DNA from 4 places in the Cobetia sp. 4B genome. Region 1 is predicted to be linked to each of the others. Evidence: predicted binding sites of a transcription regulator. Region 1 holds the regulator's gene; each other region holds the start of a gene.

Region 1 (7,931 bases):
TGGTCGAGTCGATGACCAGATCGGCCTTCTGGCGAATGGGAGCAAGCGTCTTCTGCTCGATCTCGATGGCCTCGGCCAGGGTGTGGTCGTTGTCGCGCGTCAGAGGGTGACGACGACGGGTCGCCGAGTAGCGTTCCAGCAGCACTCGCGAATCGGTTGTCAGGTAGACGACCTGCACGTCCATGCCGCTCTGGCGGACGTTGTCGAGCAATTCGGGGAAGCGGGTCAAGGCTTCCGGCAGGTTGCGGGCATCGATGGAGACCGCGATGCGCCGACGCGCCGGGCTGTCCTTTTCGAGCTGATCGACCAGTGGCGCCAGCAGCATGCCGGGCAGATTGTCGATGGCGTAGTAGCCAATATCTTCCAGCGCCTGGAGAGCGATGGATTTCCCGGAGCCGGAGCGGCCGCTGATGATCACGATCTTCATGAAGTGCTCTCCAAGGGCGAGGTCAACGTCGAAAGAATGCAGGGGTGGGGCAGAGGGCTGCCCGCTATCAGTGCGCTGTACGTCGGCCGATGGAAGGCCAGCAAGACGAAAGCCCGGACGATGTCCGGGCCTGTCATTCAGCGCGCCGGTAATTCGGCGATGGCTTGGGTCAATGCCTCAAAGAGTGCACGCTGGCTGTCTGCCTGGCGCAGGGCCGAGCGATTGGTCGGGGAATTGAGCAATTCCGCGACCTGCCCGAGCAGCGTCAGATGGGTCTCATCCGCTTCCTCAGGCACCAGCAGCACGAACAGCAGATCGATGGGTTCTCCGTCGATGGCATCGAAGTCGATGGGTTCACCGAGCTTCAGAAACGCAGCGATTGGCGTCTTGCAATGCGGGCTGCGTGCATGGGGCACGGCCACACCGTGGCCAATGCCGGTCGACCCCAGTCTTTCGCGCCCGATCAGGCGCGAGAAGACTTCCTGGCTATCCAGGCTGGGAATGTTCTGTGCGATGAAGGTGCTGAAGAATTCAAGCACCCGCTTCTTGCTCCCCCCGGGGACACCGTACAGCGTGCGCTCGGGGGGAAGGATCTGATCAAGTGTCATGGCTGAAGGTCAACGGGTCCCGGTGCCCTGAGAGCGAGCCTGGGACTTTTCCTTGTGTTTGACCAGCTGGCGATCCAGCTTGTCGGCGAGCGCGTCGATGGCAGCGTACATGTTGGGGTCTTCTGCCAGGGCGTGGAGGTCAGCGCCTGCCGCGTGCAAGGTGCAGGCAGCCTGCTGGCGCTCCTTCTCGATCGACAGTGTCACCTGAACATTGGTGATGTTGTCGTAATGCCGTTCGAGGCGAGCGAGCTTCTCGTTGACGTAATCGCGGAGAGGATCGGTAAGTTCCACATGATGCCCGGTGATATTCACTTGCATGGACACGCTCCTTTATCCAGCGGGTTGCCATTCAATTGTAACCCTTTTTGACTACGAGCAAACCCTGATCGGACGCTCTGCAACAGGCTTGACGGCCACCGTCTGGCGATGTTTTCGCACCCTTGCCAGTGGCGTCAGATGTCGTGAGCGTCTGTACCGACAATGCCCAAGCTTTGCGCAAAGATCAACGCTGCGCTGCATCGTGGTTCAGTGCTTGTCTTCAACTCAGTGAGGGGTAACGGAGTGGACTTCAAGGGCATGTCTGGCGGGTGGTGCGTGAAAGACGCGCAAGAAGGCGGGTTTTCGTCGCCAATCCCTGCATGTACGTCGCCTTTCAGACGATTCGATTGCGTGGAGCAAGCGGCGTTCCGGGAGGTTCTTCGGGTGTCTTCCAGGTGCAATACGCGCAAAAGTGACTTTAAAAACATGCGATTGACGGTAAATGACGCTGCCGGAACGGCGTTTTTTTGCCGTCATTCTGCGCGCTGTCATGGGCCATGACGGGCAATTGACGAGCGGTTGCCGGAATGACATGGCGCGCGACAGGCGCACCACTGCCCGCGAAGTCAGAGGCTGATGAGCGGAAAAGCCAACGCTTGAGGTTGGCGGCGGCTGCCATTGTGGAGGTGAGAGCAGGGCATGGCAGCCGCAGGTGACGCGTCAGGCCAGACGCTTGCGCTCGCTGGAGGAGGGGATGCCCATCGCTTCGCGATACTTGGCCACGGTACGGCGTGCGACCTCGATGCCATCGCTGGCGAGCAGATCGACCAGCCGTGAGTCGGAGAGAGGCTTGCGGGCCGGCTCTTCCGCGATCAGCTTGCGGATGCGGGCACGAATGGCGGTGCTTGAGTGGGCGTCGCCACTGCCGCTGCCACCGACCTGGCTCGAGAAGAAGAACTTGAGCTCGAAGACGCCGCGCGGGGTGTGGATGTACTTCTGGGTAGTGACCCGCGAGATGGTCGATTCGTGCATCTCGACCACTTCGGCGATGTTGGCCAGAATCAGCGGCTTCATGCCTTCCTCGCCTTGCTCGAGGAAGTCGATCTGGCGCGCCATGATCTCGCGGCCGACCTTGAGCAGGGTGTCATTGCGCGATGACAGGCTCTTCATCAGCCAGCGGGCTTCCTGCAGGTTGTCCTTGAGAAAGGTGTTGTCGGCGGACTTGTCGGCACGCTTGATCAGCGCGGCGTATTCCGGCTGGATGCGCAGCTTGGGCAGCGCTTCCGGGTTGAGCTCGACCTGCCAGCCATGGCGGGTATGGCGCACCAGCAGATCAGGGATCACGTAATCGCTGGCGGGCTCGCCCCAGGCGGATGCCGGACGCGGATCGAGCGCGCGCACCAGGCGGATGACGTGGTCCAGCTCGTCATCGTCAAGGCTCAGGCGGCGCTTGAGCAGCTTGCGATCATCGTTGCCCAGTGCCTCGAGGAATTGACGTACCAGGCGGCGTGCCTGCGCCAGCAGCGGCAGATCATCCGGCAGCAGCGCCAGTTGTAGCAGCAGGCATTCGCGTAGGTCACGGGCGAAGACGCCGGTCGGGTCGAACTGCTGCATACGCAGCAATACCTGCTCGAGCTCGGAGGCCTTGAGGCCGGGCAGGCCCTGGCCACGCAGGCCATCGACCAGCTCATCGAGAGACAGGCTCAGATAGCCGGCACCGTCGACGGCATCGATCAGGCTCTCCGCCATCTGGCTTTCACGGCCATCGAGGTCGGTCATCGCCAGCTGCCAGCGCAGGTGGTCCTGCAGGCTCTCGACGCTGGTATTGCGATCGAAGTCCGGCCCTTCTTCACTCCCGCTGCCACTGCCGGAGCTGGTCAGGCTACCGGCGTGGTCCTGGTAGAGGTCCGACCAGTCACTGTCGAGGGGGTATTCCTCGGGAATCTCGCTCGAGGAGTCGGCAGTGGAGATCTCGCTCGAATCCTGTGTCTCGACGACATCCAGCGACTCGTAGTCCTCGTCGAGCTCCAACATGGGGTTGGACTCGAGGGCTTGCTGAATCTCCTGACGCAGGTCGAGCGTCGACAGCTGCAGCAGCTGGATCGCTTGCTGGAGCTGCGGCGTCATGGTCAGCGAGGTGCCGAGGCGGAGTTGCAGGGTGGGTTTCATGGAGTCAGTCAATTCACGGCAAAGGAACGTGCTTACTACGCTATACCGTGACTCGGGGCACTGACAAGTGGTTGTCGTGAATATTCAAGCAACTTGCATGCCATGTTTCCACCAAGGTGGTATGGACGTCATGCATGCGTCTGATGTCAGACATGAAAAAGCCGCTACGCGATAAAATCACGCAGCGGCTTTTGAAGCTTTTGCCTCGCGAGGACTCAGCGCAGCCGCTGACCCTAGAGCGTGAACTCGTGACCCAGGTAGACGTCGCGCACCTGCTGGTTGGCCAGGATGGAGTCCGCGTCACCGTGGGCGATGATCTGGCCATCGCCGACGATATAGGCGGTGTCACAGATATCGAGTGTCTCGCGCACGTTGTGGTCGGTGATCAGCACACCGATGCCACGATCGCGCAGTTGGCGCACGATGCTCTTGATCTCGCCCACCGAGATGGGGTCGACGCCGGCGAAGGGCTCATCGAGCAGTACGAAGTCCGGCTCGGTGGCAAGCGCCCGGGCGATCTCGACCCGTCGACGCTCACCACCGGACAGGCTCATACCGGCGCTGGCGCGGATGTGCGTGATGCTGAATTCCTCGAGCAACTCTTCAAGGCGTGCCTTGCGGCCATTGCGATCCAGGTCCTTGCGGGTCTCCAGAATCGCCATGATGTTGTCGGCCACCGACAGCTTGCGGAAGATCGACGCTTCCTGCGGCAGATAGCCGATGCCGGCGCGTGCACGCTGATGCATGGCGGCAGCGGAGAGGTCCTTGTCATCGATGGAGACGTTGCCGGCATCGGCGCGCACCAGTCCGACGATCATGTAGAACGAGGTCGTCTTGCCGGCGCCGTTGGGGCCCAGCAGGCCGACGATGTCGCCCTGGCGGATCTCCAGCGAGATGTCCTTGACCACCTTGCGGCCCTTGTAGGCCTTGGCCAGATGGCGAGCGCTCAGCGTACGTGGAGTAGCAGCAGTCATGACTCAGTTTTCCTTGCTGGCATTGGCGCCGCGGGGCGTCAGAGTCATGTGCACGCGACCGCCTTCGGTCTGCTGTGCCGTCTTGCTGTTGTTGGCGTTCACCTGGCGCTTGTCGAGGAAGTACTCCACGTAGCCGCCTTCGAAGGTGTCATCGCCTTTCTCGAGACGCGCGTTGCCGACCAGCTCCACGCGGCGCTCCAGTGCATGGTAGCGGATGGTGTCGGCCCAGCCCTTGACCAGCTCCTCGTCGGGTGCGGGTTGCTGTTCCAGGTAGGCACGCTTGCCGGTGGCCTTGACCAGCGAGATCTCGCCGCTGCCGGCGCGGCTGATATCGACGCGGCTGGCATCGAGTTTCATGCTGCCCTGGCGCATTTCCACCTGGCCGGTGTAGGTGGCGGTACCGGCCTTGTCATCAAGCGACAGGGCGTCCGCGGCGATGTTGATCGGCTGGCTGGCATCGCTGTCCAGCGCCATGGCGGCCGGGGCGAAGGTGGACATGCCCAGTGCCAGGCAGAGCGCCATGACACCGCTGTTGAGGGTCTGGCGACAGGCCGTCAAGGGCTTGCGAGTCGTGGAAGTCATGGTGGCTCCTTGGCATGACGGGGTCGCCGCCCGAGCAATGATGCCATCGAGCGGCAGAGAAGAAGGTGGTGCGGCGCGGGTCATGGCGTGACGGCCAGCCCGGCGGGTTCATTCACCGCTGGCAGGCGCTGCCTCGAAGGTGCTGTTGACGCGCCCATCATCGGTGGTGGTGCTGTCGGCGCCCGAGTCGATGCGCTCGGCTTCCTTGCTGGCCTCGCTCTGGCCCGTGCCGGGTTGCAGGACGCTGCGAACGCGGCCCTGCAGCACGGCGGAGTCCTGTGAGAGGTCGGCGCTGAAGCTGTCGCTTTCGACATGCTGGCCATTCTGGGTGATCACGACCGGCACGTCACTCCAGGCGCGATTCTGATCACGGCTGTAGTGCAGGACATCGGTATCGAGGGTCCAGCGGTCATCGGGCTGGCGCAGTCTGGCATTGCCCTCGAGGGTGAAGGTGTCGCCGCCGGCGCTCAACACGCCATTGTCACCCGTGGCATACCAGCGGCGGTCTTCACTGTCGTTGGTGCGAATCTTCGGGGTCTGCGCCCGGGTCACGTCATCGCCTGGCGTGTGCTCGATATGCGGCGAGGTCATGGACTGGATTGCCACGCCGCGCGCATCGAAGCGTGTCATGTCTGCCCCGTCGAGATAGTAATCCGGCTCACTGCTGTCGACCTCGACATTGACGGTCGATTCCAGGCTGTTGCGCTGCTCGATCAGCGCCAGCACGCCACCGACGAGCAGCAACAGCAGCATCAGCCAGAGACGCGGAGAAGGGCGGGGCAGACGTAACATCAGGGACGCGACTCCTGCAGGTAGGTGTCCAGTACCGAGGCCCAGTGGCCCTGTGCCTTGAGCAGCAGATCACAGAGCTCGCGCACGGCGCCATCGCCGCCCTGGCGTGAGGTGACCCAGTTGGCCTCGCTCATCACGTAGGCCATGGCGTTGGGCACGCTGACGCCGAGACCGACACGACGAATGGCCTCGCGGTCCGGCAGGTCATCGCCACAATAGGCGACCTCTTCCAGCTCGATCCCGTGCTCGCGGCACAGGTCGGTCAGCGCGACCAGCTTGTCTTCACGGCCCTGGATGACATCCTGAATGCCCAGTTCCTTGGCGCGACGCTCGACCATCGGCGAGCTGCGGCCGGTGATCAGCGCGACGCGAACGCCACTGCGCAGCACCAGCTTGAGGCCATGGCCATCCTGGACGTGGAAGGACTTGGTCTCGACACCGTTGGCATCGTAGTGCAGGCGGTTGTCGGTGAGCACGCCATCGACATCCAGCGCCAGCAGACGCACGCGGCGTGCGCGGTCGATGATGTCCTGCGGATATTCTTCGCTCAGGGAATTCGTGTCGCTCATGGTCTTTCTCCTCGCACTCCGTGCATGCTTGACGCTGTCCTGTGAACGGCGCTGATGGGCGTTGAGCGGTGGCGTCTTGCCGGGACGATCTGCCGTCGAACAGAGACAGCGAACGCCCGCGGGAGTTCAGATCACGCCGCTGGCCAGCAGGCCGTGCATATGGATGGCTCCGATGGGGTGCTCATCCTCGTCACAGACTACCAGAACGCTGATGCGGTTTTCTTCCATGATGCGCACCGCTTCGGCGGCCAGCATGCTGGCGCGCACGGTCTTGCCGCCGCGGGTCATGACATCATCGACCTTCAGCGCGCGCAGATCGCCGTGCTGGTCGAGGGTGCGGCGCAGGTCACCATCGGTATAGACGCCGACCAGGTGGTCGTCATCATCGATCACGCAGGTGAAGCCCATGCCCTGACGCGTGATCTCGAGCAGCGCATCGCGCAGAGGGCTGCCGAGCGCCACGCGCGGCAGGGCGTCGCCATGATGCATCACGTCCTGGACCCGCAGCAGCAGGCGTCGACCCAGGCTGCCGCCCGGGTGGGAAAGCGCGAATTCCTCGGCAGTGAAGCCGCGGGCCTCCAGCAGTGCCACCGCCAGGGCATCGCCCATCACCAGCGCAGCGGTGGTCGAGGCGGTCGGTGCCAGATTCAGCGGGCAGGCTTCCTGGGCGACGCTGGTGTCCAGATGTGCCTCGGCGTCACGCGCCAGGGTCGAGCCGGGTTTGCCGGTCATCGAGACCAGCGGGGTGCCCATGCGCTTCAAGAGCGGCAGCAGCGCCGTGACCTCGGCGGTCTCACCGGAGTTGGACAGCGCCAGCACCACATCGGCCGGCGTGATCATGCCCAGGTCGCCATGGCTGGCTTCACCGGGGTGGACGAAGAAGGCCGGCGTGCCGGTGCTGGCCAGGGTGGCGGCGATCTTGCTGGCGACATGGCCGGATTTGCCCATGCCGGTGACGATGACGCGGCCCTTGGTCGCCAGCATCAGCTGACAGGCGCGGTCGAAGTCGTCATCGAGATGGCTTTCGAGCGCGGCGATGGCCGCTTCCTCAATGGCGAAGGTGCGACGGGCGCTGGCGCGAAAATCCGCCTGGCTGGCCGGCGTCTCATCGGCGGCGGACTGGCTGGCGGCGGTCTGACTTGAAGCAGAGGCGCCAGGCGCGGTGGCGTGCGGGGTGCTGGAAGGCTCGGTCATGATCGAATTGTTGCCTGTGGTTGGCCAGGGCTCAAACCGCGCGGAAAGGGCGTGTCATCCCGCGCGGCGGCGTGGCAAACGATGATGAAGACGCTGCCGTCAGCGAGTCAGGCTGATGGCAAGCCAGGCCGTGTAGGCCAGATAGCAGGCGAGCAGGATAACACCTGGGCCGCGGCCGATGCGCCCACGGCGCTGCCAGATGAGCAGCGCGGCCAGCAGCAGCGTCAGCCCCAGCATCACCGGATAGTCACGGCTGATGGCGCTGCCATCCACCGGACCCGGCGCCAGCAGGCCCGGCACGGGCAGCACGGCGAGGATGTTGAACAGGTTGGAACCGATGACGTTGCCGATGGCGATG
Region 2 (7,931 bases), 370 kb from region 1:
GCAAGGCCGCGATGTCATCGCCCAGGGCCAGACTGGCTCCGGCAAGACCGCTGCCTTCGGCCTGGGGCTGCTGTCGCGTCTCAAGGTCTCGCGCTTCCGTGTGCAGTCACTGGTGCTGTGCCCGACGCGTGAGCTGGCCGATCAGGTCGCCGGCGAGATCCGTCGTCTGGCGCGCGGCCTGCACAACGTCAAGGTGCTGACTCTGTGCGGCGGCGCGCCCTTCGGCCCGCAGCTGGGCTCGCTGGAACACGGCGCGCACATCATCGTCGGCACGCCGGGGCGCGTGGATGAGCACCTGCGCAAGGGCAGCCTGAGCCTGGTCGAGCTCAACACCCTGGTGCTGGATGAAGCCGACCGCATGCTCGACATGGGCTTCGCCGAGGTGCTGGATGCCATCGTCGCCGAGACCCCGGAGGAGCGTCAGACGCTGCTGTTCAGCGCGACCTTCGCCGATGGCGTGCGCCCGATCGCCGAGCGCATGCTGCGTGACCCGGTCAGCATCGAGGTGGCTTCCACCCACGATGACAGCAGCATCCGTCAGCTGTTCCACCGTGTCGCCGATGACGAGGCGCGCTTCGAGGCGCTGCGTATCCTGCTGCTCAAGTACCGCCCGGAATCCAGCGTGGTGTTCTGCAACACCAAGCGTCAGGCGCAGGAAGTCAGCGACGCGCTCAATGAGCACGGCTTCAGCGCCATGGCGCTGCACGGTGATCTCGAACAGCGCGAGCGTGACCAGACACTGGTGATGTTCGCCAACAAGAGCACCTCGATTCTGGTGGCCACTGATGTCGCGGCACGCGGGCTGGATATCGAAGCGCTGGACGCGGTGTTCAACTACGAGATCGCGCGTGATCTCGACGCCCACGTGCACCGTGTCGGGCGTACCGGCCGCGCCGGCAGCTCCGGCATCGCCTGCACGCTGTACACCGAGAAGGAAGACTATCGCCTGACCAAATTGGGCGAATTCCTCGAGCAGACGCTGGAAGCCGAGCCGCTGCCCTCGAAAAGCATGCTGACGCGCGAGCCGTTCCATGCGCGCATGGCGACGCTGCAGATCGACGGCGGCAAGAAGGACAAGCTGCGTCCCGGCGATATCCTCGGCGCGCTGACCGGTGACGGCGGCCTGGAAGGCAGCAAGATCGGCAAGATCAAGGTACTGGCGCGGACCACCTTCCTCGCTGTGGAGCGTGATGTCGCCAAGTCGGCACTCACCCAGCTGATGAACGGCAAGCTCAAGGGGCGCTCCTTCCGCGCGCGCCGTCTCAAGAGCTGAGGCGGGCAGCGTCGGCGCGATGCTCGAGTAGTTTCGGTGACGTGTCTGACCGGTAGCGGCGAGAAGCCTGAGAGGGGCTGAACCAGGCTTTTCATCTGCCATGCGACCTTGATATCACCCCAAGCGATGCCCGCCACCACGGCGGGCATCGTGCTTTTTGAGCAGCAGATTGACGCTCGCAGCCGCTGCGGGCGGTGGCTAAGCTTGAGGTAACGTCCCTGGCCATCAGGGCGCTGATTCGGTACCTCGTGATGACTGCCAACGCCGTCGATAATCTTCGCATTCGTGAAGAACGTCTCATTGATCATGAGCGCATCTACCGCATTCATGAATCCGTCTTTGCCGGCCATCGTGAAGCGCGCCTGGGTGACAGATTGCGTCGAGGCAATCTGACGCAGATTTCGCTGGTGGCCGAGCGTGTCACCGACCCGGAGACCGGTCGCCACCTCAGTGAAGGCGAGGGCGGCCTGCTGGGGCATGTGATGGTGTCGCGGGTGGAGCTTTCCGGCTATCCGGACCGCGTGCTGATGGCGTTGGCGCCGCTGGCGGTGCTGCCCCAGCATCAGCGTCACGGCATCGGCAAGCGGCTGGTGATCTCGGCGGTCAAGCGCTGCCGGCTGCTGGGGGCGGGGGCCGTGGTGGCGGCCGGCCATGCGGATTTCTATACCCACCTGGGCTTTCATCCGGCGTGTCATTACGGGCTCTACTGCCATCATGACGACGTGCCGGGTTCCTTCGTGGCCTTCGAGCTGCTGCCGGACTATCTGGAGGGGCTGGGCGGTGAAGTGCAGTTTCCCGATACCTTCTCTGAGCTGGGTATCTGAGCAGCCTTGCGCGGTTGATCTGAGCAGCCCTGAGTGGGTGTCCTGAACAGCCCTGAGCGGTTGGTTTTGATCAGCAACAGGCAACTCGGCGTTGCGTGACCCTTGAAACGGCAAGGCTCCAGCTCCATGTCATGGGTAACACCACGTGGCAGCCTGAGTGTGATGGCAGCTGTCGCGTCATTCCGACCGATGATTCAAGGAGAGACATCATGAAGCTCAAGACTCTGGGTAGTTCGCTGATGATTGCCATGCTCGGTCTCGGTGGCCTGTCGCTCGCCGGTTGCGAGGACGAAGGCCCGATGGAGAAGGCTGGCGAGAAGATGGACAACGCCGTCGAGGAAGCCGGTGATAGCGTCGAGAACGCCACCGATAGCTGAGGCTCGGCTGCCAGCGCCGCGATGAGTCGCCGCTGACCTGAGCTGTCATCAGACACAAGAAGGCCCCGCCTCCCATGAGGCGGGGCCTTCTTGTGTCTGGCTCGGGGAGAAGGAAGTCCGCTTATGCCGAGGCGGGCTGTTGCTCGCTCTGCTGCTTGCGGTCCGCGACGGCGGCGTCGTAGGCGCGGCTTTCCTCGGCTTCGGTGGCGGCGCTGAAGCGCACCAGCAGCGCGAACAGCGAGATCACGATCACGCCCATGCCCAGGTACATCAGGCCTTCCTGGTAGGTCAGCTCCTCACTGCGGAACAGGAAGCCCGCGGCGACCGCGCCTGCGTTGCCGCCCGCACCGACGATACCGGCGACCGCGCCGAGTGCCTTGCGATTGACGAAGGGCACGATACCGAAGGTCGCGCCTTCTGCCATCTGCACGAAGAGGCTGAAGACCAGCATGATGCCGATGGCCACCGCGAGGGTTTCCATCTGGGCGAAGCCGACCAGCGCCACGCCTTCACACAGCAGCGCGATGAACAGCCAGCGCACGCGGCCCTTGAGGCCGGACTGGCGGGCGAACAGGTCGGAGAACACGCCGCCCAGGGTGCGGGCGAACAGGTTCATCAGGCCGAACAGGCCCGCGATGAGACCGGCGGTGGCGAGGTCGAGATCGAAGTGATCGAAGAAGTAGATGGCGGCGACGTTGTTGATGGTCAGCTCGACCCCGAAGCAGGCGCCATAGACGAGGAACAGGGCCCAGACACGGATGTCGCGTGCCGCCGCGCCGAAGGTGGCGCGCATGCTGTATTCCTTCTCGGCCTTGGGCAGCTCACCACGCTCACGCAGCTCGCTGAAGTTGCCGTCCGGCGCATCCTGGGTGAAGAAGTAGTAGGCGATACCGGTCAGGAACAGCACGATGCCCGGCACGACCATCGCCAGACGCCAGCCCAGGGTCTGCTCGACGCCCAGCATCAGCAGGCCGGCCATCACCAGCGGCATCAGCATCTGGGTGGTGCCGCCGCCCAGGTTGCCCCAGCCCGCGGTGGTGGCGTTGGCAGTGCCGACCACGTTGGGGCCGAACATCACGGAGGTGTGGTACTGGGTGATGACGAAGGAAGCGCCGATGGCACCGATGGCCAGACGGGCCAGGAAGAAGGATTCGAAGCTGTCGGCGAAGCCGATGCACATCACCGGCAGCGAGCCGAGGCACAGCAGCCAGGTGTAGGCCTTGCGTGGCCCGATGCGATCACACAGCACGCCGATGGCGAGGCGCACGATCACCGTGATGGCGACGGAGGCGATGATGGTGTTGCCGATCTGGGTCTTGGTCAGGCCGAGGTCGTCACGCACCACGGCCATCAGCGGCGCGATGCCGAACCAGCCGAAGAAGCAGACGTGGAAGGCGAACCACGACATGTGGAAGGCGCGCATTTGCGGGGTGTTGAAGCTGAACAGCCGGATGCGGCTGGCCTTGTTGCGGATATCCATGAGTGGGCTCCTGATTCAGCGTCGGTGCCGGGCACGAAGTCAGGTGTGCTCGGCGAGTGGTCGAACGGCTGTGAATGAACGACAGCAAGGGCGCCTCGTCATTGAGGGGCCTGGTTCGACGCACTCGTACTCCGAAGAGCCTGGTCCACGTCATGGATAGCGATGGCAGCAGTCGGTGATGCCATGGTTGCCGGCAGCAGAGCGTCTGTGCGGCAAGTGACAGGAACAAAGCAAGTAGCGCGCCAGTTGCGGGGGTGTGGGCGGGACAAGTCCCAGAAGATCAATGGCTTGGCGAGGGCAGTAGGTTGGCACGCGCAGGCGGTGTCCCGGGCTGGGTGCGCGCTTGATGCGCGCTGGCGGTGCGTCAGCAAGGCGCGAGGTACCAGTCTGGCGCACGCAGATGGCGCTGGGAGGGTCGGCAAGGCGCATGCCTCATTGCAGTGCAGCGACGCTTTCGGCTCGGCCGCTCTGAAGGCCTTTGGCCGCAGGGTTGCACCAGATTGCGGCACGAATCCTGCTTGGGTGTACGGCAAGTCTCATGCCCGACCCAAGGAAACCTGACATGCCCGTGACCGTGCTGATCGTCGATGTCCGCAGTGAGCGCTCCGCCGCGCTGGAGCAGGCGCTATTGAGCGCCGGCTTCGAGGTGGCGCTGCGCGTTGACGAGCACGAGGACCTGCACGCGCTGGTCGAGCAGCATCAGCCCGATGCGGTGATCATCGACGCCGACCTGCCCAGCCGCGACACCCTGGAGCATCTCGGCCAGCTGGGGCGACGCTATCCCAAGCCGATGATCATGCTGGCCAGTGAAGATGCCCCGGACCTCGTGCGTGAGGCGGCCGGCGCCGGTGTCTCGGCCTATGTGGTGGACCACGTCATGCCAGCGATGGTGCGCAGCATGGTCGAGGTCGCCATCACCAGCTTCGAGGCGCACCGTGCGCTCAAGGGGGAGCTCAACCGTACCCAGACCACATTGGTGCAGCGGCGCAGCGTCGATCGTGCCAAGGCCGTGGTGATGGAGACGCGCGGGCTCAGTGAAGATGCCGCCTATCAATACCTGCGCAAGACCGCCATGAACCGGCGCCTGGCCCTGCATGAGCTGGCCGATGAGCTGCTCAAGGCCGCGCGTCGGCGCTGAGCCGGTCGCCGTACTGTCCTTCTCTCTCGATCGTTCAAGAGGTGTGCGTGATGCCCACAGATGTACCCCTGAATGGCCATCAGCTGACGCTGGGCCTGATGCCACTCAATGATGCCGCGCCCTTCGTGGTCGCTGAGCAGTTGGGGCTTTTCCGCGAGGAGGGGCTGGCGGTGACACTCAAGTGGCAACCCTCGTGGGCGGCGTTGCGTGATGACCTGCAGACCGGCGTGCTGCAGGGCGCGCAGATGCTGGCGCTGATGCCGCTGACCTCGACCCTGGGCCTGGATGGCCGCGCCACGCCGGTGATCAGTGCCATGACACTGAATCTGGGCGGCAACTCCATCACGCTGTCGCGCGCGCTGATGGCCACCCTCGGCGAGGACGGCCACGACCTCTCCAGTCCGTTGCAGGTCGCGAAGGCGCTGGCGGCACATGTGCACGAGCGCAAGCAGCGTGGCGAGCCACTGCTCAAGCTGGCCAGCGTGCATCCGTTCTCCTCGCATCGTTATCTGTTGCGCTACTGGCTGGCGGCGGGCGGCATCAATCCGGACCGCGACGTCGAGATGCGCGCCGTGGCGCCGCCGCTGATGGCGGCGCAGCTGGCCAGCGGTGCGCTGGATGGCTTCTGTGTCGGTGAGCCCTGGAACAGCCTGGCGGCGGCGCAGGGCATGGGGCAGGTGGTGGCGGGCAGTCACGATATCTGGCGCTTCGGGCAGGAAAAGGTGCTGGGCGTGCGCGAGGACTGGGCGGAGCAGCATCCGCTGGCGCATCAGGCGCTGATTCGCGCGCTGCTCAATGCCTGCGCCTGGCTGGACCGCCCCGGCAATCGGGCCAAGGCCGCCGAGTGGCTGCACGACGAGGGCATGCCGGAGGTGCCGATGAGCGTGGTGACGCGCGGCCTGGAAGACGTCGATGTCGAGCAGTCGGTGGACGACTTCCAGCAGCACAATCCTGGCTGGACCATCTTCCATCGCTATGCGGCCAACTTCCCGTGGCGTTCCCAGACACGCTGGTACATCGCCCAGATGCAGCGCTGGGGGCATCTGCAGGGCTTCAATGACGAGGATCTCGAGGCGGCGCTGACACGCTGTGTGCGACCGGATCTTTACCGCACGGCGGCGCGCAAGCTGGGCATGGTGGTGCCGGTGGCGGATGAGCGCAGTGAAGGCACGCATCCGGCGCCCTGGTGGCTGAGTGGCGAGGCGGGCCAGGTGCCGATGCCGGCGGATGGCTTCATCGATGGTGCGGTCTTCGAATGATGTCGCAGGCGCGGTTCTTGCAGGTCCGCGCTGGCGCGGGATTGCACAGCACTTGCAGAGAAGTCGCCATCTCCTTTGCCGGATGACAGGGCAAACCTGACGGCTCAGACATGTTGGCAGTGCGGTTGTGATATTCTCATCGCACTGCCAGCACCGCGTCAGGGGATCGCATGACCACTCGCAAGTCTCAGATTCGCAAGGATAATGTCGGCCGCATCCTGCTCGCCGCCGAAAAGATCTTCGCTCTCAAGGGCTATGTCGGCGCCAGCATGGTCGATATTGCCGCCGAGGTAGAGCTGCCCAAGTCCAATCTGCATTACTACTTCAGCACCAAGGAAGCGCTGTATCGCGCGGTGCTCGATGGCCTGCTGGCGCTGTGGAAGGAAGATGCGCTGTGCTTCGAGGCCTACGACGACCCGCAGCTGGTGCTCTCCACCTACATTCGCGCCAAGATGATGCACTCGCGCCAGCGCCCCTATGGCTCCAAGGTGTGGGCCAGCGAGATCATGCAGGGTGCGCCGGTGCTGGGCGAAGAGCTGACGGTGTGGCTCGACGAGTGGGCCGAGATGAAGAAGTCACGTCTGCGCCAGTGGATCGGCGAGGGCCGCATCGACAACGTCGATGCCTCCGCCTACCTGTATATGATCTGGGCCAGCACCCAGCACTACGCCGACTTCGACCACCAGATCGCGGTGCTCAATCAGGGCAAGGCGCTGAGTGATCGGGAATTCGAGCAGGCGGTGCAGAACGTGACGCGAGTGCTGCTTAAGGGGGTCGGTTTGTCCGCCTGAGTCAGCAGGTGACTTCATGGTTTCATTGTCCTTAAGCTAATCACGGTCATCATTGGCGGGTCATCAAGCCAATGAAAAATGGGCTGCCATCGCTGGCAGCCCCTTTTTTTGGTTCCCATCTATTGCTATCTGCGTCCCGCGATCAGAGGAGCACCAGGCGATCAGGCCGCGCGATGCGGATTGCGTGGGTCCTCCATCCAGTTCATGTACGGCTTGCCGGTGTCCTGCACTTCCATGGTGATGCAGTCCTCGACCGGGCAGGTGATCTCGCACAGGTTGCAGCCCACGCAGTCGGCGTCCTTCACCTCATAGCGGGCGGTGCCGTTGTCCTTGGACAGATGCATGATGGCCTGGTGCGAGGTGTCCTCGCAGGCGATATAGCAGCGTCCGCAGCCGATGCACTTGTCCTGGTCGATGCGGGCGATCACCTGATAGTTCATGTCTAGCTGCTTCCAGTCGGTGGTGTTGGGCACCGCCGCGCGGGAGAACTCGTCGATACGCTGATAGCCCTTGCTGTCCATCCAGCGCCCCAGGCCATCCTTCATCTCCTCGACGATACGGAAGCCGTGCAGCATCGCCGCCGTGCACACCTGCACGCTACCCGCGCCGAGGGCGATGAATTCGGCGGCATCTTCCCAGTTGGAGATGCCGCCGATGCCGGAGATCGGCAGGTTGGCGGTTTCCGGCGTGCGCGCTATCTCGGCCACCATGTTCAGCGCGATGGGCTTCACGGCGCTGCCGCAATAGCCGCCGTGGGTGCTGCGGTCACCGACGATGGGATGCGCGACC
Region 3 (7,931 bases), 1.5 Mb from region 1:
CAGCCGGCGATTGAGCGCTGCCATCCCGCCGCGTCGATTTCCACCAGCAGCGGGGCGTTTGCGTCGCGCTCGCTGATCGCTGTCGCCAGCTGACTGGGGGAGTCGATCGCCACGGCGGCGCAGCCGAAGCCCTGGGCGAGCAGCTGGAAGTCGGGGGCCTTGATGTCGACGCCCAGGCGCGTGACGCCGGCGTTGTCCATGAAGCGGCGGATCTCTTCATAGCCCTGGTTGTGCCACAGCACGATCACCACCGGCAGCTGTTCTTCCACCGCGCAGGCGAGTTCGGACAGCGTGAACATGATGCCGCCATCGCCGACCAGCGCGATCACCGGCAGGTCCGGGCGGCCCAGGGTCGCGCCCATCGCGGCGGGCAGGCCGTAGCCGAGCGTGCCGTAGCCGGTGGAGGCATTGAAGTAGCGGCGCGGTGCCGGCTGGCTGAGCAGATGATTGGCGGCGTAGACGGTCGCGCAGGAATCGCCGACCCAGATCGCCTCCGGCAGTGCTTGCTGGAGGGTATCGAACAGCGGCACATAGGGCGCGAAGGCCGGGTCAGTCGGCAGCGCGAGGGCTTCAAGCGTGGCGGCGGTGATCTGCGCGCCACGTGTCTTGCCTGCCTCTGCGTCAGCCGTCTTGTCATAGGTTTCGCCCAGGCCATCAGCAACACGCGCGGCGAGAGTCTCCAGCGCCAGGCCGGCGTCGGCGACGATGGCGAGTGTCGCCTGCTGGTTGCGCGCCAGCTGTTCGGGGTCGATATCGATGCGGATCAGCTGACCGCCGATCACGAAGCCATCATCGAACACCACGTCGTAGTCGGTCTCGCCAAGTTCGGTACCGATCGCCAGCACCACATCGGCGTCGCGCGCCAGTTCACGTACCGCAGGCAGCGCGGCGTTGGCACCGAGATCCAGCGGGTGGGCGCCGCCCAGCAGACCCTTGGCATTGATGGTGGTGACGGTGGGGGCATCGAGCGCCTCCACCAGCTGGCGGGCCGCCTCGGGTGCAGTGACACAGCCACCGCCCAGCAGCACCAATGGCCGCTCGGCGCCCTGCAGCAGGCTCACGGCCTCAGCTAGCAGGGCCGGGTCCGGCGCGAGGCGCCCGATGCGCGGGCGCGTGAAGTCATGCGTGGTGCGACCGGCGGGCGGAGCGATCTCGGCATTGAACAGGTCGATGGGAATCTCGATATGCACGGGGCCGGGGCGGGCACCCTCGAACAGCGCGAAGGCGCGGGCCAGCACTTCCGGCAGCGCGGCCGGGTCGAGCAGCGTGTGGCTGAAGCGCGCCACGCCCGACACCAGTTGCTGCTGGCTGGGCAGTTCGTGCAGACGCCCCTGGCCACGGCCGAGGGTGTCGGTGCGATTGACGCTGGAGATCACCAGCATCGGGATGGAATCGGCCAGCGCCTGGCCCATCGCGGTGGTGATGTTGGTCATCCCCGGGCCGGTGATGATGAAGCACACCCCGGCCTTGCCGGTGCTGCGGGCATAGCCATCGGCCATGAAGCCGGCGCCTTGTTCATGGCGCGGGGTGACGTGGCGAATGCTGCGCGCGGCGGTATCGGCATCCGGCTCCAGGCCACGGTAGAGCTCGACGGTATGCACGCCGGGAATACCGAAGACGGTGTCGACGCCGTAGGTGTCACGCAGCAGTCGGATCAGGAGTTCAGCACATGTCATGGCAGGTTATTCCAATGACGGGAGCACCGTGGTGCTCCCGTATGAGATGAGAAACAAGGTGAGTGCCCGCTTGGCTCAGAACACGAACAGATGCGCGATACCGGCGATGATCGGCAGGGTGATCAGCGTGCGCAGCACGAAGATGGCCACCAGTTCCCAGATCTTGAGCGGAATCTTGGACTTGAGCAGCAGGGCACCGATCTCGGACATGTAGATCAACTGGGTCAGTGACAGGCAGGCGATCACGAAGCGGGTCAGTTCGCTGTCGATGTCCTTGGCCAGCACCGCCGGCAGGAACATGTCGGCAAAGCCGACCAGCGTCGCCGGGGCTGCCTCTGCCGCGTGGGGAATCTGCAGCAGTTCCAGCAGCGGAATCATCGGGTAGGAGAGCCAGGTGAACACCGGCGTGAACTCGGCCAGCATCAGCGCCACGGTGCCGATGGCGATCACCACCGGCAGCAGGCCGAGGAAGATGTCCGCCACGTTGAAGCCGGCCGATTTCACCAGCTTGAGCGGGCCCGGCGCATGCTCGGCGCGCGCGACCGCCATGCCCAGTGAGTAGCGCAGCACGCCACAGTCGCTCTGGTTCTCTTCACTGATCTGGCAGCCGACCGGCTCGTGGTAGTCATCACGCTTGCGCGACAGCGGCGGCAGACGCGGCACGATGACGGCGGCGATCAGGCCCGCGATGACGACGGTCAGATAGAAGGGCACGAACAGGTGGTTGATGTTCATGAAGCTGGTGACCAGCAACGCGAAGGCGATCGAGACCACCGAGAAGTTGGTGGCGATCACCGCCGCTTCACGCTTGCTGTAGAAGCCCTGCTCGTACTGCTGGGTGGTGATCAGCACGCCGACGGTGCCGGAACCCATCCACGAGGCGGTGGCATCGATGGCGCTGCGCCCGGGCAGATTGAAGATGGCGCGGAACGGGCGACGCACCAGGCTGCCGATGAATTCCATGAAGCCGAAGTCGACCAGCAGCGGCAGCAGAATGGCCGCGAAGAAGAAGAAGGTCAGCAGTACCGGCGCGAGATCATTGAGCATCACGCCGCCGGTGAAGGCCGCGGTGACCTGGGTCGGCCCCCACTGGAAGTAGGTCATCAACGCGAAGATGGCGCCGAGGGCACGCATGGCGAACCACACCGGCGAGACGTCGAACAGCTCGTGCGCCGCGCCCTGACGTGCCCAGGCGGGCTTGGCGAGCTTGACGAAGCCGGTGAGGATCACCGACAGGCACAGCACCGCGACGGCGATGGCGGGCAAGGCGCTGCCGAGCGTGGCCTTGAGCCAATCGGCCATCAGGCCCATGCCGATGTTGATGGTGTCGCCGACACTGAACGGCACCAGGAAGAAGCTGACGCCGAGCAGTGACGGCACCAGGAATTTCATCAGCCCCTTGGCCGTGAGCGGCACGGGGCGGGTGGCGATGAGGTCTTTCTGCGCCTTGTGTGGCTTGGCGGTCTCAGGTTGTTCAGCACCAGAGCCAGAACTTGATGCGGAACTTGAGACAGAGTCAGAAATAGCGCGGGGCGGCGTATGGTCCGCCGCGGAGTCGATGCTGGTTGTCATTCGGGTCACCTAGATCTTGTTGTAATGGTCAGGCTCTAGCCGAGCATTGTGTGATGCATCATGCCGTATCGTCTCGGGTGATTCTGTGTGCGCCGAGGGCGGGACGGGCCCCCGGCGCGGGTGCAGCAGGACAGCGGGTCATTCGTGGGTCGTTCGTGGATCAGTCGCGCTGTTGCACGCCCGGCAGTACACACAGCATCTCGTAGAGCAGGGTCGCGCCCATCAGCGCGGTGTTGCCGCTGGTGTCGTAGGGCGGGGAGACTTCCATCAGGTCACCGCCGACGATGTTGAGGCCACGCGCGCCGCGCACGATTTCCATGCCCTGCGGCATGGTCAGGCCGCCGGCTTCCACGGTGCCGGTGCCGGGGGCGACGGAGGGGTCCAGGCCATCGATGTCGAAGGTGATGTACACCGGGCGGTCGCCCATCATGTCGCGCACTTCGGCCATCAGCGGGGCGAGTGACTTGAACCAGCACATCTCGGCAGTCTCGACACGGAAGCCCTGCTGGCGGCACCAGTCGAAGTCATCGGCGGAGTAGCCGGTGCCACGCAGGCCGATCTGCACCACGCGATTGCTGTCGAGCAGGCCTTCTTCCTGGGCGCGGCGAATCGGCGTGCCGTGGGCGATGGGCTCGCCGAACATGTGGTCGTTGACGTCGGCGTGGGCATCGATGTGGATCAGGCCGACCGGACCGTGCTTCTTGGCGATGGCGCGCAGCACCGGCAGGGTGACGGTGTGATCGCCGCCCAGTGTCAGCGGCACGCAGTCGTGGCGCAGCACCTCATCGTAGAACTGCTCGATGATGTCCATGCTCTTGGGCAGGTGGAAGGTATTGATCGGCACATCGCCGATGTCCGCCACCTGCAGGCTATCGAAGGGCGCGGCGCGGGTGGCCATGTTGTAGGGGCGCAGCATGCGCGATTCATCACGGATCTGACGCGGGCCGAGACGCGCACCCGGGCGGTTGGAGGTACCGATGTCCAGCGGAATGCCGATGAAGGCGGCGTCCAGGCCTTCCGCGGTTTCCTGAGCCGGCAGACGCATCATGGTGGCCGGGCCGCCGAAACGTGGCATGTCGTTGCCGCCCAGCGGCTGATTGAACTCGCTCATCTGTCTCTCCAGGGTCTTGAGTCGCTCGCGCTGACGTGACGGCGAGCGGGGTATTGTGATTGTTCGCCTGATCGCCTGCCGGACAGTGGCATGAAAGCCGGCGATCTTCCTTGGCGCATACCCCAGCATTGCAGTAACCATGCCAATTTTTAGTCTATTGATTTTATTGAGCTTTATTTGACGGCGGTCGCCGAGTGATTCATTTATGGATCACTCGTGCGCCATTAATGATTCAAAAATGGATCACTGATTCATTTGTGGATCACATTCGGGCATCATCGAGAGTGTCTTCAAGCGCAGTGCGAGAAAGACCAGCTAGAAAGACCTGCTGGAAAGAACTGATAGAAAGAAGCGCTAGAAAGAACTGCTAGAAAGACCTGCTGGAAAGCCCCGCCCGATTCACAGGCTCGACCATGAGGTGCCCGCCATGTCAGAGCTCGACCGTCAGATTCTCAAGACCATCATCGACACCGCTCACGATCACTACTTCGTGGTCAATGCGGATGGCCAGGTGATGGATGTCAGTCCCGGCGCCGCGGCGGTCTATGGCATGACCCGCGAGGAGTTGTGTGCCGCCAACGTGCATGAGCTGGAAGCCAGCGGCGTGCTCAAGCCCTCCATCAGCCTGGAGGTGCTGCGCACGGGGCGCACGCTGCAGATGATGCAGCTCACCGCCACTGGGCGGCGGGTAGTGGCGCAGGCGCATCCGGTGTTCGTCGCGGGCAAGCTCGAGTGCGTGGTCAGCCGCTCGATGGACCTCACCGATATCCAGCTGTTGCAGCAGGAATACGCGGTGCTTCAGCAGCGCTTCAGTGATCATCTGCGTCGCAACTCGCGCGGTGGCGATCTGGGCGGCGTCAGCCAGGGAGAAAGCGATTGGACAACGGCGGGGGCAGGGCAAGCAGTCCAGGCCACTGAGCAATATGCACAGAGCCAGGCTGAACAGCGGCAACGTGAACAATCAGCACGAGAGCAGGCCGAGTGCGAAGACGCCGCGCTGGAGCTAGGCGAGCTGCAGGTCAGAAGCCCGGTGATGCGCGAGATAGCACTGCTGCTCAAGCGGGTCGCGCCCACCAACGCCACGGTATTGATGCTGGGCGAATCCGGGGTCGGCAAGACGGCCTTCGCCCATCAGCTGCATCGCTGGAGCCAACGCGCCGACGGCCCCTTCATCGAGGTGAACTGCGGCGCCATCCCCGAGAGCCTGTTCGAGTCCGAGATGTTCGGCTATCAGGCCGGTGCCTTCACCGGCGCGGGCAACCGTGGCAAGGCGGGCCTGATGGAGCAGGCCGAAGGCGGCACCCTGTTCCTCGATGAGATCGGTGAGCTGCCGCTGGCCACCCAGACCAAGCTGCTCAAGGTGATTCAGGACGGGATGATCACTCGCCTGGGCGACACCACCACTCGCCGCGCCGACTTCCGTCTGGTCGTCGCCACCAATCAAGACCTCGCCGCCCGCGTGGAGCAGGGCCAGTTCCGCCTCGACCTCTACTACCGCATCAATGTGCTCCCCGTCAGCCTGCCGCCGCTGCGTGAACGCCGCGAAGACATTCCCGCCCTGATCGAGCAACACCTCTCCCGCCTCAATCAACGTCACGGTCGCCGCAAGCTCCTCGACGCCTCGTTATGGCCCATCCTCATGCGCCAGGACTGGCTCGGCAATATCCGCGAACTGGAAAACTGGCTGGAACGCGCCTGGCTCAGCGCCCCCAGTGATGTCATCGACAGCGAGTCAGTGAAAACACTGCTCAACACTTGTTCCACGAATAACGCTAATGGACTAGGCAATTCATTTAGCTTCAGTAATGACAAATCTAATGGAATAGGCGTTACTGAAAATTTTACCACTGCCGATAACTCTCATCGTCCCAACTCCCTCTCAGAGCCTGCCGCTGAGGGGGCGGTAGCCATGCCAATCCCCAAACTCGGCCCTAACGAAACTCTCAAGGAAGGCCTGGCACGCATCGAAGCGCAATGGCTCCGAGAGATGGCTGCCGAGCTGCCCAGTACCTATGCAATAGCGAAGAGGGCAGGGATCAGTCAGCCGTCGGTGGTGAGGAAATTAAAAAGGAGCTAAAAATTATATTAATATATAAATCGATTGAAATAGTATTTATCTTGAACGTTGTACTGACAAGATCCCCTGTGAGGCTAGTGAAATATGATGTCAAGAGGTTTTTTTGTGAAGTGTCATGCATAAAGATATATGCAAGTAATCAATAGACTAGGCGATGCTAGAATTTTGCTTGTTCCTTAACATGCTGATTTATAAATTAAGACATTCGCTGGCTTTATCTATATTGTCTGCCTGGAATAAAAGATTTGTCATTATCAAGATAGCAGAAAGATGTATTAATTGTTTCTATAAGATTAATGATTTGGCTTTCAACTTCATAGAAGTCAAGTCTAGGCATTATATGTAAGGTTATACCGATGCGTTGATAATGTTTGATCGCATCAACCTGGTGCTCTGTATATTTGAACTCTTTTGATGTGGGTGAGATAAAAAGGCTATTAGACTTCTGTATTAAACTTGATATTTCTTTTAATATATCAAAGTATTTATCTGATATTTTTAACTGTCCTTCTTGTGAGTCCGGGTAGATAGCGTTATACCATTTTAATAAGTCAAATGTGCTATGTTGCAACTTATCACGTTTGTTAATTTCTTCACCAACGTATTTAAGAAACACGCTGACGTTAGAGATATGTATATTGGAGTTGGACGCTTTTTTGCTGCTTATATAGTTTTTGCATGCTATATTAAAACTGCCAAAGGCAAAAATCCCTAATATTGAAGCTCCAGTAGCTTTGGATACACTTATTGCTGTACTAGCTTGTTCGTAAAATAGCTCTACGCATTTGTTAGTGAAGCAGAGGTTAAGGTCAAACAATTGGCCCTGAAATCCAGTAAATAAAAGTATAGCTGAGGCCGCACAAAAACCTACTATAAAAATTATAGTGCAAATTATGTTTACGAGAATGAACTCGTTTTCTGAGCTATAGGCGTATTTGAATTTTTGTACTAACGTATCCATTAAGTTACTCATATTGTGGCCTTATAGTCTTCAGCTTAAATCTTAGTGTTTTCGCTATATTTGGGAAACTTCTCTGTATAATATTTAAGCGTTCATGCGCTTGGAAGTATTTCTTTTTGTACCAATAGTCATGTAAATGTGTAGGGTAAATATGTTCAAGCTGCCTTATCATGCTCCGAGCCCTGATTACAGCCTGACGATTCGGTAAAGGTTTAACTTTTCTCAATCTAGAAATTAATTTTTTATGCTGAATATGCTTAACCCGCGCGAGTTTATTTACGCGTCCAATACATTTATTATAATCTTTTTTGTAAGCATTAGAAGTACGATAATCCGGATGTTTAGATAATTTTTCAATATTCCTAACCGCAGCTCTTATTTGTCTTGCTTCCTCAGGTGGTAATCTCGGCTCTTTGAATGAAATTCTTAGGCCATGAACTAATATTGGTGCAGAGGATAGCCGTTGAACAGTAGTTTTAGCTTCATTGATTGGCAGATCTTTTGAATGAAGCATATCAAATACTAATTTTTTTG
Region 4 (7,931 bases), 930 kb from region 1:
CAGACCCGCCAGCTTGGCCCCCTTGCTACCCGCGATCTCACCGCCCAGCACCTGTGACACGCAATCCGCCAGGCCGGCGGCGGCCAGCGTGGCACGAATCATCTCGCTGTGATTGGCCGACAGCACCATGACGTCGCCCTGTTCGGCGAGTGCCGACAAGGCCTCGCGCATGCCGGTGAAGACCGCCGGCGGCGTCGCCTGGCGGGTATAGGAAAAGACATGTGCGGCAAAGCGCGCGACGGCCTCGCCCGTGAAGCCCTGCACACGCGCCATCTCCTCGAAGGTCACGTTGTCCAGCGACTCCCAGCTATCGCGTTCCAGCACGATCGTCCGCCCTTCCAGGTACGCCGCATGTGCACAGGCCTTGAGGCACAGTGTCAGGCTGTCGGCAATCACACCATCAAAATCAAAGACATATAACGCTTTGTTCATTCTTTTGCTGCCTCAGCTGCCTGCAAGGTATTGCTCAACGGCTCGCGCTCGCGAGTCGGAATCCGCTCATCGCGCTGCAGAGCGATCAATTCATCGAGCGCCTCCAGCGACTGGGCGGCCTCGAGCGTGTCGTGGAAGAAATAGCGGCGACTGTCATCCATGTAGAGGTGCAGGTGATTGACGATCTGCTCCTCGCCTATCATCAGCACGCCATAGGCCGGCGGCTCATGACTGCCGGCGAGACAATCCGCCGCGGAGACCAGATCCAGCCCGACCTGGTGATTGACGCCCGGCAGGGTCGAGAACGAGAGCCCTCGCCAGACACCGCTGGCCGGACGATGCACATGCCCGAACAGCAAGTGCTCGACGTTGCCATGCCGCTGGATCACGTCATGCAGCGCCTGTGAATTCTGCAAGCGGATGTCGTCCATGTAGCGGATGCCGAGGGCCATGGGCGGATGATGCAGCGCCAGCAGAATACGGCGATCGTGATGCGCAGCCAGACAGGCATCCAGCCACGCCAGGCGAGACTCACACAGCAGACCACCATGCTCCCCCGCGACGGCCGAATCAAGCATCACCAGCACGCAATCATCGGCGTCGGGGCCGAAGGCATGCGCATACTGCACGAAGCCTCCGTCATCACAGGGCAGCTCCGGGAAGGCGGCCTGCAGAGCCTCACGCGCATCGTGATTGCCCATGCCGAGGAAATACGGCATCGACAGTTCTTCCAGTACCTCACGCAGTGCCTGGAAGGCGGCCGGCTCACCGCGATCGGTCAGGTCACCACTGATGATCACGCCCTGAGCATCGCCGTAGTGCAGATTGATATCGGCGACGGCAGCCGCCAGCCGTGCACGTGGGTCCAGCCCGTAAAGTCGCTTGTCAGGGGCGACCAGATGGGTATCGGTCAGATGAATCAGTTTCATGCTATCGCGCGTTCCATGAGTGCCACCTTGAGGGGCCGCCATTATCAAGCTCTCAGGTGACGACTGCGTGACGCACGCCACACTCTCTTCGCGCAAAGCCAATCGGGTGCAATGGCACCTATCAAAAACGCCGCAGCGCTGAGCGCTGCGGCGTTTGATGTGCCGGTCATGATGCCCGGAGGGTCACGGCGTCTTCTTGCTCTCGAAGGACGCTTTCTCGTGGCGCAGGATGTTGGCGCTCAGCGCAATGCAGACGCCAGCGGCGACCAGCAGGCACACTGCCACGGCGCCAGAGTTGCTGAAGAAGAAGGCGTAGTTGCCAGCGTGTACCACAGTATCGACAGTTTCCATTGCAAGACTCCTTGCGAAAGCGGATATCGGTTGGGTCTACCAGTACTGCAATAACGGGGCCAGTCAGCGCTTATCTCGACATCATCTTGACAGACCGGCCCCTTCAGGATGTGCGCCGAGGCTCAGCTACCAGGGCTCAGCTACCAGGGCTCAGCTACCAGGACTCAGCTGATGTCAGGACGCTTGTCCATCGGCGCCGCGACCACCCCACCGGAACGTGCCGGCACGCTGGAGCTCGTCTCGGAGGACAGGCTTTCCGGGTAGGCCTTGGCCGGGACTTCGAACAGGTCCAGCCCCAGTACTTCGACATGCGGCGGCACGCGCAGCAGGTTGAACTTCTTGAGCAGATAGGCCACGCCCCAGCCCGGAATGAAGCCCGTCAGTGCCATCACCACCGCGCCGGTCAGCTGGCCGGTGAAGGAGACGTCCGGCACGCCTTCGCCGACATTCGGGAAGCCGGCCGCGAAGATGCCCACCAGTACCACGCCGTAGAAGCCGCAGAAGCCATGCACCGCGAAGGCGCCGACGGAGTCATCCAGACCACGCTTCTCGAGCAGTGCGCCGATCTTCGGCATCAGGGCGCCACCGGTGACCGCCAGCACGAAGGCCAGGCCCGGGTTGTAGAGATCCAGCCCCGCCGCGACGGTGATGATGCCGCCCAGCGCACCGGACATGGTCCAGAAGGGATCACGCGAGGACAGATAGGCACCGATCACGCCGCCACCGAAGCCCATCAGGGTATTGAAGGCGAAGGCAGAAAGGTTGGTGCGATTACCGTAGATGGTGGTCCAGCCGATGTCACCGGTGTTGAAGATGATGCAGCCACCGAGGAAGCCGAAGAAACCGACGATGATCAGCATCAGGCCGATCAGGGTCATCGGCATGTTGTGCGGCGCGATCACCTGCGGCTTGCCATCGTCACTGTACTTGCCGATGCGCGCGCCCAGATTGAGCAGCACCCCCAGCGCGAAGAAGCCGGCCACGGCGTGCACCACACCGGCGGCGCCGACATCGTGGTAGCCCAGCTTGTGCAGCATCCAGCCATCCGGATGCCAGCCCCAGGCGCCCGCCATGATCCAGACACCGGCACCGAGAATCACCGCCAGAATCAGGAAGGCCCCCAGGCGGATGCGTTCGATCACCGCCCCCGACAGGATGGAGCCGGTAGTCGCGCCGAACAGCGCAAAGGCGGCGAAGAAGATGCCGGTGCCCATGTCATCGGCGTCCGGACGCATGCTCGCGCTCCACGGCAGAGCGGCGGACGCCTCGATGGGGATCAGCCCATTGGGGAAGGCGTTGTAGATCCACCAGCCCACGAAGTAGAAGGCGGGGATGATCGAGGCCAGCGTCAGCACGTTCTTCATGCCGGATGCCAACGCATTCTTGGAACGGGAGGCACCGATCTCATAGGCCAGAAAGCCTGCATGGATCAGGAACATGATGGCGGTACACCACCAGTAGAACACCTCGATGTTCATCGCCTGATGCATATCCAATATGCTTTGCAACGTCTTTTCATCCATCGTCTTTTCTCCTTTACCGGAGCCTGTGGATCAGCGCGCTTCACTGTGCAAGCGGCACTGCCCGTCCGGGGGTTGTTGTTGTTTTTCAAGGGGACCTGCTGGATAAAGCAAGCGACATGCCAGATGACCCTGATTGGCCACCCTCAGCAATTCGTTGTTTTTACTGCATCATTCTTGAAACCGAGGACTCCTCTTCAGATATGAAGCCCGCAAAGCCTTCCCTGCGAGGAGGATGGGCGTTATTGAGGCATGCCGGCCACGGCATGCACCGTGAGATGACTTGCAGGGCGCTGCATATACGCAAGTCATTGCGCGCGACACACCTCTCATGCTTCCCCTCCTGGCAGTGAGATCAGCTACGCACCTTGAGGCGCTCCGGGTCATGGAAGGGCAATGTCACCACCTCGGCGGCGAGGCGCTTCTGATGGCCATCCAGCTGGCCGATCTCAAGCTGGGTTCCCGGGCTTGCGAAGTCCGGTGCCAGGCGGCACATCGCGATGGAGCGATCGAGCAGCGGCGACTGGGTGGCACTGGTGACCACGCCCACCGGATAGCGGCCGTGGTAGACGAGATCGCCATGGCTGACCAACTCGCTGCTGTGCATCTTCAGGCCCATCACGCGATGCCGTGATTCCGGCGCCTCGCGTTGCAGCGCTGCCCGCCCGACGAAATCATCCTCTTTGCTCTTCATCGGCACGGTGAAGCCGATGCCCGCCTCATAGGGGGAGGTCTGCGGGCAGAATTCATGACCGGCGAAGATCAGCCCCGCCTCGATTCTCAGCATTTCGAGGGCATCCAGTCCCAGCGGCGCGATGCCATGGGGCTCACCCGCCGCCCAGATCGACTCCCATACGGCCGGGGCGTCCTTGGGATGACACCAGATTTCATAACCGAGCTCGCCGGTATAGCCGGTACGCGACACCATCAGCGGAATGCCATCCGGCCCCGACAGACGACCGATCATGAAGCGGAACCAGCCCAGCCCCTGAACATCTGGCTGGGTACGCGCATTCCAGATCAGCGGCGCCAGCACCTCGCGGCTCTTCGGGCCCTCCAGCGCGATGTTGTACAGCTGATGAGTGGAGTCACGCACCGTGACGCGATAGCCCTGGCGCTGGGCAAGCTCCCTGAGCCACTGGCCGCTGGCCGGGTCACCGCAGATCCAGCGGAAGGTCTGTTCGCCCATGCGGAACAAGGTGCCGTCATCGAGCATGCCGCCGGTTTCCTGACACATGGCCGAGTACACCACCTCGCCGATGGAGAGCCGTCGCACATTGCGGGTCAATGCGTATTGCAGCAGGCGTTCGGCATCGGGACCGGCGACCTCGAACTTGCGCAGCGCCGAGAGATCCATCATCGCGACCCGCTCGCGGCAGGCCAGATATTCGGCCCGCGCGCCCCACCCTTCGTAATGCGTGGCCAGCCAGTAGCCGTGGTAGTCGATGAACTGCTTGGTCAAGGCGGAGGTGCAGGGATGAAAGGCGGTGGGCAGTGTCATGCGCGGCAATTCCTCGGGCCGATTGCGATAGGCGATCCCACGGGGGAAATCATGTTCAGCGGCGTAGATGCGCACCTGGATATCGGTCGGTACCCAGCCGTTGGCGGCGTCGATGTCATCCGGACAGGCCGATGAGGCGCAGATGAGGTCACGGTCGGCGCGCAGCAGCACGTAGTCGCCGGGGCGCGACCAGGGCTCATCCACCGCCAGGGTGCCGCAAGGCTCTACATAGGCATTGAAGAAGAAGTTGATCGCCGGCCAGCTGGCACGCTGTTGAATGCCATGCGACGCCGACAGGGCGTTGTTGAAATTGATCGTGCAGCTATCGTGGCCGAAGTAGCCGTGGTTTTCGTAATACTGCGGCGAACAGGCGAGCATGAAGCTGTCATGGCGCCCCACCGTGTCCTGCACGACCTCAAGCATCGGATGCAGGTGCTGATCGAAGAACACGGAGTAGAGCCCCGGGTTGGGCATGCAATGACCGGACAGGCTGCGCGTGGCGCCGGCGTCCAGCCCCAGCTCTTCCCCCTGCGCCCAGGCATTGGCATCGAAGGCCACGAAATCGGAGCACTGGCGACCCGCCACATCGATGATCTGGATCCACTCGCCCTGCTTGACCTCATAGACCTCGACCGTGCCCGCCGCGACTCGCCGCTCCTGCTTGATCGACGCCAGGGGGACGGGTAACTGCTCCTGATCGGGCACGCTCTGAAAGTGCGCGACCTCAAGCTCGGTGGCCAGATGCTCACCATCGATCGACATGTCATCACCGGGGGCCAACAGAATCAGGCGCGCGGCAGGCGCTTCCAGCGGCCAGCGAATCTCGGCCGGCAACCCGGCCACTGACAAGCGCTGCCACTGCGACAGTGGCACCTGCGCGACTCCCAGCGCTGCCAGACGCTGCTGGGTGAACGGGCTTCGCACCTGCTCGGCCTTACCCTCTTCTGCCCCTTGTGGCTGGCTGGCAAAGGCATGTTCTTCCAGACAGGTGATGCTGGCGTAGCGCGCGAGTGTCAGTCCATCGACTGCGTTTGCAAGCTCTCCAGCTTCTGCCTCTGCAACTTCTGCCCCTCCAGCTTGTGCCACCCCGTGCTCTCCCTCCCGGCCCCCTGGCGGCAATAACAGCCACTCGCAGGCCTGGGCACCATCGACGGATGACACCTGCACGCTGTCCCCCGGCGACAGCTCAAGCGCCAGCGCATCCAGCCCGGGTATTCGATAACGATACGGCTGGCACGGCGTGGCAGCGGGTATCTCGACTGCAAGCTCCATCGTGGTGATACCTCTTGTGGTCATGGCAAGTGGGTCCGGCGTTGCACGCGTGATGGGGTGAAGCAGCTCCCCGATGTGCCTGGATGGTGCATATCCCCTTCTGCGACGCACCACGTTCTTCATGGTGAATTAAATTTACTCACAGTGGAGATCGCGACAATCCATCAAGAGAGGTACCCATGAAGGGGTAAGCCGTTCACTGGCATGAAGCTTGCTCATCAAGCTTGCTGACGCGACATCGCAAGCCCGAAGAAAGAACCCCGAAGCAGGAAGTAGAGAGAGGAGCTCGCATGCAAGTCATTCTCGGCGCAGGGAAGGAAGGCAAGGTGCCTGCTGCACGAACGGCGGCCGCCCTGGTTGATGTACGCCGAGCCGACGACCCACTGCACTCCTCCCCCGGCGATGCGAGACGCGAGACGCCCAAGCTCGACGCCATCACCCTGCGCATCGCCACCTGCGCTGACCTCACGGAGACGCTGCCATCATTGCTGGGAGAGCTGCTGCGAGAGCTTTGGGGGGAACTTCAGGGAGAGAGGATGGGCCTCTTCAGCCAGCAGATTGCCGGCACTCAGGCTTGCTCACGTCCTGTCGAGAGCTGCGTGCTGCATCGCGGGGTCGATCAGCAACGCCATGAGGTGATCGCGCCGACTGGCCTCGCCCTGCCCGCAAAGACGCGTCAGACCCTGCTGGAGATCGTCAGCCAGATTGCTCACGACGCGCACGTCAGCCGTCAGCCGCTAGCTGTCTCGGGCAAGCCCCACGGGGTATTGATCGCCCTCACGCACACCACTGACAGCCAGGCGACAGGCGATGACTGGTTGTGGCTTGGAGAGCCGGCCGCCGAAGCCCTCGAATCGAGGCTCGCGAGCGCCGCCATCGATGCCCTGAGCCGTGGCCTGGCACTGCATCAGCAGCAACAGGCGCGTCACGCTGAAGACAGGAAGGCAGCGGTGGATCAGGCACTGAAGAACGAACGTCGACATCTGGCGGCGGAACTGCACGACACCCTCGCCCAGGAATTGAGTTATCTGCAGATGCAGAGCGCACGCCTGACTCGCGCCGCTCGTCATGCGCCACAGGAAGTGCAGGCACTGGCCGAGGACGTGCATACCCAGTCCCGGCGCGCCTTGCGCCAGACCCGGGAGCTGATCAACGGCGCGCACGCCACCTGGGGAGACGCGCCGCTGGCCTGTGTGCTGGACAACTTGGGTATACGGATTTAATGGTTGATGGGGCACCTTCACCCCATCAATCTGATACCACCCTCAGATGGTTGATAGATCGACTCCGTAGTTGAGTTCCTCTGCGAAGTCCGGCAGTCCGTAACCGATGGTTTTCTTGTAGAAAGGAGAGACCTTCGCAGTCGGTGCCTTCTTCTTGTGCTTCGTGGTGTAGAGCATTCGTGCCCGCATCACCTCGAAGGAGTAACCGCGCCCTTCACGGTTCTTGTCCTTGGCCAGTCGGTTGATGGACTCCGTGTAAGCGTTGGTGACGGGCATGTCCGTCTCGAAGTAGGTCATGGTCTCTTCGCGCCAGTTTCCCACTGCCCTGACCAGATCGCTCCAGACTTCCTTTTGGCCCTTCGGGATGGTGGCTATCCACTCGTCCAGGGCGGCTTCTGCCTGGAGCCGTGTGGTGGCGTCCCAGATGCCGTAGAAGCGCTCCTTGTGCTCGTAGGCGGCCAGCAGTTGCGGGAACGCGCCTGTCCAGGTCTCCATGATGAGGCGCTCCCGGTCTGAGACTTCGTGAGCGCGTTTCAGCAGGATTTTCCGGTCTCCCTTGAGAGTCCGGCTCTGGGACGGTTTCAGCTCCTTTCTGAGGCCCTTGCGCACTCTCTCTAGGGCATCGTTGGCCATGCGCACCACATGGAACTTATCGACCACGATACGGGCCTGGGGCAGCACAGCCTTGACCGCTGCCCGGTAG

The links. Region 1 encodes sigma-54, which starts transcription at its own class of promoters, with help from an activator protein. Its sites were predicted from a motif close to TGGCACNNNNNTTGCTNT; they were not measured.
Region 2: a site for sigma-54 is predicted at 4,182-4,199, ahead of H2O77_RS02030 (NarK family nitrate/nitrite MFS transporter). Genes of this name have one in related genera too.
Region 3: a site for sigma-54 is predicted at 4,487-4,504, ahead of speB (agmatinase). Genes of this name have one in related genera too.
Region 4: a site for sigma-54 is predicted at 3,340-3,357, ahead of H2O77_RS07435 (ammonium transporter). Genes of this name have one in related genera too.

Annotation. Positions count from the first base shown of each region.
Region 1 is NZ_CP059843.1:814,064-821,994, forward strand. It holds gene rapZ (RNase adapter RapZ) at 1-427, opposite strand, end outside; gene H2O77_RS03425 (PTS sugar transporter subunit IIA) at 565-1,035, opposite strand; gene raiA (ribosome-associated translation inhibitor RaiA) at 1,045-1,353, opposite strand; gene H2O77_RS03435 (RNA polymerase factor sigma-54) at 2,014-3,462, opposite strand; gene lptB (LPS export ABC transporter ATP-binding protein) at 3,696-4,436, opposite strand; gene lptA (lipopolysaccharide transport periplasmic protein LptA) at 4,440-5,018, opposite strand; gene lptC (LPS export ABC transporter periplasmic protein LptC) at 5,127-5,810, opposite strand; gene H2O77_RS03455 (HAD hydrolase family protein) at 5,810-6,379, opposite strand; gene H2O77_RS03460 (KpsF/GutQ family sugar-phosphate isomerase) at 6,506-7,573, opposite strand; gene H2O77_RS03465 (calcium/sodium antiporter) at 7,673-7,931, opposite strand, start outside.
Region 2 is NZ_CP059843.1:447,369-455,299, forward strand. It holds gene dbpA (ATP-dependent RNA helicase DbpA) at 1-1,273, shown strand, start outside; gene H2O77_RS02020 (N-acetyltransferase) at 1,525-2,097, shown strand; gene H2O77_RS02025 (hypothetical protein) at 2,307-2,474, shown strand; gene H2O77_RS02030 (NarK family nitrate/nitrite MFS transporter) at 2,596-3,954, opposite strand; gene H2O77_RS02035 (ANTAR domain-containing protein) at 4,517-5,092, shown strand; gene H2O77_RS02040 (CmpA/NrtA family ABC transporter substrate-binding protein) at 5,143-6,351, shown strand; gene H2O77_RS02045 (TetR/AcrR family transcriptional regulator) at 6,522-7,142, shown strand; gene preA (NAD-dependent dihydropyrimidine dehydrogenase subunit PreA) at 7,304-7,931, opposite strand, start outside.
Region 3 is NZ_CP059843.1:2,334,568-2,342,498, reverse strand. It holds gene H2O77_RS09835 (5-guanidino-2-oxopentanoate decarboxylase) at 1-1,676, opposite strand, end outside; gene H2O77_RS09830 (YjiH family protein) at 1,752-3,068, opposite strand; gene speB (agmatinase) at 3,409-4,359, opposite strand; gene H2O77_RS09820 (sigma 54-interacting transcriptional regulator) at 4,787-6,436, shown strand; gene H2O77_RS09815 (retron Ec48 family effector membrane protein) at 6,651-7,397, opposite strand; gene H2O77_RS09810 (reverse transcriptase family protein) at 7,402-7,931, opposite strand, start outside.
Region 4 is NZ_CP059843.1:1,739,784-1,747,714, reverse strand. It holds gene H2O77_RS07450 (HAD family hydrolase) at 1-432, opposite strand, end outside; gene H2O77_RS07445 (phosphodiesterase) at 429-1,361, opposite strand; gene H2O77_RS07440 (hypothetical protein) at 1,545-1,712, opposite strand; gene H2O77_RS07435 (ammonium transporter) at 1,877-3,235, opposite strand; gene H2O77_RS07430 (aminomethyltransferase family protein) at 3,588-6,029, opposite strand; gene H2O77_RS07425 (histidine kinase) at 6,296-7,228, shown strand; gene H2O77_RS07420 (ISL3-like element ISPpu12 family transposase) at 7,271-7,931, opposite strand, start outside.